2 regions of the Eubacterium sp. AM05-23 genome follow, and region 1 is predicted to be linked to the other one. Evidence: a T-box and tRNA genes for the amino acid it is inferred to sense, from the RefSeq annotation. Region 1 holds a T-box; the other holds one or more tRNA genes.
What was found. A T-box is a leader RNA that pairs with one kind of tRNA and senses whether it is charged. The one in region 1 lies ahead of alaS (alanine--tRNA ligase), so its partner is inferred to be a tRNA-Ala.
Positions count from the first base shown of each region.

Region 2: it has a tRNA-Ala gene. The T-box ahead of alaS (alanine--tRNA ligase) is inferred to sense a tRNA for this amino acid. The anticodon was not compared.

Region 1 covers NZ_QUDF01000012.1:122,535-125,950, reverse strand. Annotated here, with positions in the region: gene alaS (alanine--tRNA ligase) at 1-1,231, opposite strand, end outside; T-box leader at 1,311-1,529, opposite strand; gene DW091_RS15900 (AI-2E family transporter) at 1,607-2,674, opposite strand; gene DW091_RS15895 (hypothetical protein) at 2,655-3,200, opposite strand; gene DW091_RS15890 (AI-2E family transporter) at 3,311-3,416, opposite strand, start outside.
Region 2 covers NZ_QUDF01000006.1:4,235-7,650, forward strand. Annotated here, with positions in the region: rRNA gene DW091_RS09235 (23S ribosomal RNA) at 1-1,419, opposite strand, end outside; tRNA gene DW091_RS09240 (tRNA-Ile) at 1,585-1,661, opposite strand; tRNA gene DW091_RS09245 (tRNA-Ala) at 1,681-1,756, opposite strand; tRNA gene DW091_RS09250 (tRNA-Ala) at 1,779-1,854, opposite strand; rRNA gene DW091_RS09255 (16S ribosomal RNA) at 1,925-3,416, opposite strand, start outside.

The DNA.
Region 1 (3,416 bases):
GTTCCTCTACAATTTCCTTAGTCAGGTCATAGGGGAAGCCGTAGGTGTCGTATAATTTAAAGGCGCCTTGTCCGGGGAATACCTTTTCTTCCTGTGCGATCAGGCTGTCCAGCTCTTTTTCGAGCAGGCTCAGGCCCTGGTCGATGGTTTCTTTAAAACGTTCTTCCTCAATTTTTATGAGCTTCTGAATGTAATCCTGCTTTTCTGCCAGCTCCGGATAAGCGCCAGACGAAACGCGAACCACTTCCTTGGCCACATCATAAAGGAAAAGCTCCTGCATACCAAGCAGCTTGCCGTGGCGGGCGGCACGTCTCAGGAGACGTCTCAGAACATAGCCACGGCCTTCGTTACCCGGCATAACGCCGTCAGCGATCATAAAGGTAACGCTGCGGACATGGTCGGTAATAACGCGGATGGAAACATCGTCCTGTGTGTTTTCGCCGTATTTTACACCGGCCTTTTTACAGATATAGTTTAAAATATGGCCGATGGTATCAATCTCGAAAATATTGTCAACACCCTGCATAATGGTGGCCAGACGTTCCAGGCCCATGCCGGTATCGATATTTGGGTTGGCCAGCGGGTTGTAGTTGCCTTCCTCGTCCTTGTCAAACTGGGTGAATACCAGGTTCCAGAACTCAACATAACGGTCGCACTCGCAGCCCGGAGCGCAGTCTGGGCTGCCGCAGCCATATTCTTCTCCGCGGTCATAGTAAAGCTCGGAGCAGGGGCCGCATGGTCCCAGTCCGTGTTCCCAGAAGTTGTCTTCTTTTCCGAGACGGACGATCCGTTCTTCCGGCACGCCGATTTCGTCATGCCAGATATCATGGGCTTCGTCATCGTCTAAATAGATGGAGACATAGATTTTTTCCGGGTCCATTTCCATGACCTCGGTACAGAATTCCCATGCCCATGGAATGGCTTCATTTTTAAAGTAATCTCCAAAGGAAAAGTTGCCGAGCATTTCAAAGAAGGTACCGTGGCGGGCGGTTTTTCCCACATTTTCAATGTCTGGGGTACGGATACACTTCTGGCAGGTGGTTACCCGTTTTCTCGGCGGAATCTCATCGCCTGTAAAATAAGGCTTCATCGGAGCCATCCCGGAGTTGATCAAAAGCAGACTCTTGTCATTGATCGGCACCAGTGGAAAGCTCTTTAATCTTAAATGTCCTTTGCTCTCAAAGAACGCTAAAAACTTTTCACGAATTTCGTTTAAACCTAAAGGTTGCATGTTTTCGTTCTCCCTTTTATGAATTTGTTTTTGTTTATACTTGATGCTTTGAGTAAAAAAATAAAACTCCGCCCCTGCAAACAGGGACGAAGTTGATTTCCGCGGTACCACCCAAATTAGCAAAGCGGCGCTTTGCTCACTCAAACAAATAACGGTCTGTCAGCCGTCGGTTCTTACACTCTCCTGATTTCAGAACCGCTGCTCAAATGGGGCGGCCTTATCACTTCCATGGAAACTCACACCAACCGTTCCCTCTCTGAATGGTCTGTCATAAGGTTGTCATTCTCATTGCATTCATATTTACTTAACATTCAAATTATATGTAATGTTTTCGCTTTTGTCAAGCCTTATTCTGAATTGCCTGTCAATATTCTTTTACCTGAGCATTTCACCCTTGGAGGATGCAAAACCGGCGATCAAATACTTCATGACAACCTTGACCGTTCCCATGATCGGTACTGCCAGAATCATACCCAAACCGCCAAACATGGCGCCAAAGAAAAAGATAGAAAAAATAATGACAACCGGGTGCAGCCCAACGTTGCCGGACATGAGCGCCGGCGCCAGCAGATTGCCGCACACCACCTGGACAACGGCCATCCAAATCAGGATATAAACCATCTGTATCGGGCTTGACAGCAGCGCCATCACGCAGATCACCACCATTCCCACCGCCGGACCAAAATAAGGGATCATGGTCGTAACCCCCGCAATCACACCGATGACCGGCGCGTAGGGCAGCCCCATAAAGTAAGCGCCCACACCTGTCAGAATCCCGGCGATAATGGACATGAGCCCCTGTCCACGGATAAAGCCGCCGATAACCATATCGATGTCATAAAACATTTTCTTTACCTGATTTCTGGCGTCAATGGGCACCAGATACATGAGGGACTGGGTGAATACCTCCTTGTCCAGCAGGAGGAAAATGGTCACCAGTGGAACGATAACGATGTTCATCAGCTGGCCGCTGTTGGCGATAAGGGCATTGGATAAGCCCTGCAGCATACTGCCGAACATGCCAGCCACCTGAGACAGACTTTGTTCAAGATTAAAGTATTTCGACATATCTGAAGCGTTGTATTTCTGAATAAATTCAGATATCTGCCCGCTGTAATTCTGCAAATTCTGGAGCATTGACGGAATGTTTGTCACCATCTGGGCAATGTTGCTGATCAGGCTGGGCACAAAGCTCATAAAAACGCCGAACAAAATCAAAAGGACAATGACGCAGACAAAAAGAACGGACAACCCGCGACCAAAGCCCCGGCGTTCAAAGATCCTGACCAACGGGTTTAGGAGGTAGGCCAAAATAATGGCCATAAAAAATGGCATGAACATTCCCGAAAAGGTGGGCCATAAAAATACCGCAAAAAGGATGCAGATCAAAACCACAATGGTGTTGACCATCAAAATTCGTTTTTTATCCGGTGATATTTTCATGATGTTCCTCCCCCAAAACCTTTTCCAGAATACCGCCCTCCCGGTGCGTCCGGTCCATTTCCAGCATATCTCTGTCGTAATTCAGGCTTTTATCATGGTATGTCATATGTTCTGCGGCCACAAGGCTGTAGCCGTAGTCCAGATCGTCAAAAAAGCTGCGTGACAAATCATATTCCTGAACCTTAAAATCCTTGGAGACCGTCGCATCTGCGACTTTGGCAAAGCGCTTGCCATCCACATCCTTTACCGGTGTGTTCACGATCGAATAGCTGTCCGCAAGCCGCGCCTTCATTTCTTTTGCGGAGAGCTTGGTGATGCCCTTGTCCCCGCCCAGTGTTACATGGTCATAGTCCACTTCGATGATATCTGAAGGAAAAATAATCTGTGCTTTGCTGAACAGGCCGCCCTCCGAGAGAACCAGGCAGTCAATTTTGTGGTCCCGAACTCTTATGTCGCGCACAAGCCCCCGAAGCCGTGTGTCATTTTCAAGAAACACCTGGGTATTTAATAAATTACTGGCTTTCATTTTTTCACCTTTCTATATAAACTTTGTTGCTTCTGTCGCTGGCTTTATTATAGCACATCCGCAAGCGCATTGTCTTGAGAGAATGCTCAAGAATTCTTCAAATCCAAAGGTCACTCTTCTTTCTTTAAAAGCTTTCGCGGGTCTATGTCCCTCTGGCTCAGACGATGGTTGACTGTCTGGCCGGTCAATGTATAGAGTACTGAGAAGAGCGGGATC
Region 2 (3,416 bases), on a different contig from region 1:
ACTCCATCTCTCAAACGCGCTGAGGTAGTACTGGAATTTCAACCAGTTGTCCATCGCCTACGTCGTTCGACCTCGGCTTAGGCCCCGACTAACCCTGAGCGGACGAGCCTTCCTCAGGAAACCTTGGGCTTTCGATGGTGAAGATTCTCACTTCACTTTCGCTACTCATGCCAACATTCTCTCTTCTCTTAAGTCCACTGAACCTTACGATTCGGCTTCGCCCCTAAGAGATTGCTCCCCTACCACTGTACCTTGCGGCACAATCCATCGCTTCGGTGCCTGATTTTAGCCCCGTTCATTTTCGGCGCACCACCACTCGACCAGTGAGCTATTACGCACTCTTTAAATGTATGGCTGCTTCTAAGCCAACATCCTGGTTGTTTGTGCAGTGACACATCCTTTCCCACTTAATCAGTACTTGGGGACCTTAGCGGATGGTCTGGGCTGTTTCCCTTTTGACAATGAAACTTATCTCCCACTGTCTGACTGCCCTGTTAAAATGGACGGCATTCGGAGTTTGATATGGTTCGGTAAGCTTGACGCCCCCTACCCAATTCAGTGCTCTACCTCCGTCATTCATCACAGAACGCTAGCCCTAAAGCTATTTCGGGGAGAACCAGCTATCTCCGTGTTCGATTGGAATTTCACCCCTATCCACAACTCATCCAAGCCTTTTTCAACAGACACTGGTTCGGGCCTCCACTTGGTTTTACCCAAGCTTCACCCTGGTCATGGATAGATCACACGGTTTCGGGTCTACAGCATGCAACTCGTCGCCCTCTTAAGACTCGCTTTCGCTTCGGCTCCGCACCTGAAGTGCTTAACCTCGCTACATACCGTAACTCGTTGGCCCGTTCTACAAAAAGCACACTGTCACTTGCGCTCCAGCTGCTTGTAAGCACAGGGTTTCAGTTTCTATTTCACTCCCCTCCCGGGGTTCTTTTCACCTTTCCCTCACGGTACTTTCCGCTATCGGTCACTGGGTAGTATTTAGCCTTGGGGGGTGGGCCCCCCATCTTCCCACAGGGTTTCACGTGTCCCGTGGTACTCGTTGAATCTCCTCATTTCGGCTTTTCGCTTACGCGCGTCTTACGCTCTTTGCGGGGCCTTCCCATGCCCTTCTGCTAAACGGAAATGATTGTTGGATTCTGGGCTTTTCCTCGTTCGCTCGCCGCTACTTAAGGAATCGATGTTTCTTTCTTTTCCTCCGGGTACTAAGATGTTTCAGTTCCCCGGGTTCCCTCCGTTATGCTATGGATTCACTTAACGGTGACGGTTCTTCTAACCGCCGGGTTTCCCCATTCGGACATCCACGTCTCGTCGGATATGTGCTCCTAAACGTGGCTTTTCGCAGCTTGTCGCGTCCTTCTTCGGCTCCCAGTGCCAAGGCATTCGCCCTGTGCTCTTTGTTTCTTGATCTCCACGAATGCTTTCGCATTTCGTTTTTCTTTTGTTCTCTTTCTGAGCTCAAAAGAATGTTGTTTTTGAAATTGCATTTATTAAGAAGTTTTTACTTTGTTTAATATTTGCTCTTTACTCTTTTTGCTTTATGTTGTTTTCAATGACCAATATGATGTTTTATCATGGTGGGCTTGGGAGGACTTGAACCTCCGACCTCACGCTTATCAGGCGTGCGCTCTAACCACCTGAGCTACAAGCCCATATTTATTTTTTTAAATATGGTGGAGACGAGGAGACTCGAACTCCTGACCTTCTGCATGCGAAGCAGACGCTCTCCCAACTGAGCCACGCCCCCGCAATTGGTTTTGATGATAATATGGTGGAGATGAGGAGATTCGAACTCCTGACCCCCTGCTTGCAAGGCAGGTGCTCTCCCAACTGAGCTACACCCCCGTATCATCATTGTGCTGTATGACTTTGGGTCATACAAAAGAAAATAGTACCATGACTTCCTGTTCCCTAGAAAGGAGGTGATCCAGCCGCACCTTCCGATACGGCTACCTTGTTACGACTTCACCCCAATTACTAGCCCCACCTTCGACCGCTGAGTCCTTACGGTTCTCTCACGGGCTTCGGGTGTTGCCAACTCTCGTGGTGTGACGGGCGGTGTGTACAAGACCCGGGAACGCATTCACCGCGGCATTCTGATCCGCGATTACTAGCAACTCCAACTTCATGCAGGCGAGTTGCAGCCTGCAATCCGAACTGGGATCTGTTTTAAGGGATTTGCTTCACCTCGCGGTTTCGCGGCCCTCTGTTCAGACCATTGTAGCACGTGTGTAGCCCAGGTCATAAGGGGCATGATGATTTGACGTCATCCCCACCTTCCTCCGTATTGTCTACGGCAGTCCCTCTAGAGTGCCCAACTCAATGCTGGCAACTAAAGGCAGGGGTTGCGCTCGTTGCGGGACTTAACCCAACATCTCACGACACGAGCTGACGACAACCATGCACCACCTGTCTCTCTGTTCCCGAAGGAAACGTCCCATCTCTGGGATTGTCAGAGGATGTCAAGACCTGGTAAGGTTCTTCGCGTTGCTTCGAATTAAACCACATGCTCCGCTGCTTGTGCGGGTCCCCGTCAATTCCTTTGAGTTTCAACCTTGCGGTCGTACTCCCCAGGCGGAATGCTTATTGTGTTAACTGCGGCACTGAGTTTCCCCAACACCTAGCATTCATCGTTTACGGCGTGGACTACCAGGGTATCTAATCCTGTTCGCTCCCCACGCTTTCGCACCTCAGCGTCAGTATTTGTCCAGCAAGCCGCCTTCGCCACTGGTGTTCCTCCTAATATCTACGCATTTCACCGCTACACTAGGAATTCCACTTGCCTCTCCAATACTCAAGTCTGACAGTTTCAAATGCACGTCACCGGTTGAGCCGGTACCTTTCACATCTGACTTATCAGACCGCCTACGCGCCCTTTACGCCCAGTCATTCCGGACAACGCTTGTCCCCTACGTATTACCGCGGCTGCTGGCACGTAGTTAGCCGGGACTTCCTCATTGGGTACCGTCATTCTTCTTCCCCAATAACAGAGCTTTACGATCCGAAAACCTTCTTCACTCACGCGGTATTGCTGCGTCAGGGTTGCCCCCATTGCGCAATATTCCCCACTGCTGCCTCCCGTAGGAGTCTGGACCGTGTCTCAGTTCCAGTGTGACCGTTCGCCCTCTCAGACCGGTTACCCATCGTCGCCTTGGTGGGCTGTTATCTCACCAACTAGCTAATGGGACGCGGGTCCATCCTATGGCACCGGAGTTTTCATGAAATGACCATGCGATCTCTCCATAATATAAGGCTTTACTCCCAGTTTCCCGAGGCTATTCCTTTCCATAGGGCAGGTTACCCACGCGTTACTCACCCGTTCGCCACTTTCCAATCACTTATTCCCCCGAAGGTTCTTAACTGATCTTCTCGTTCGACTTGCATGTGTTAAGCATACCGCCAGCGTT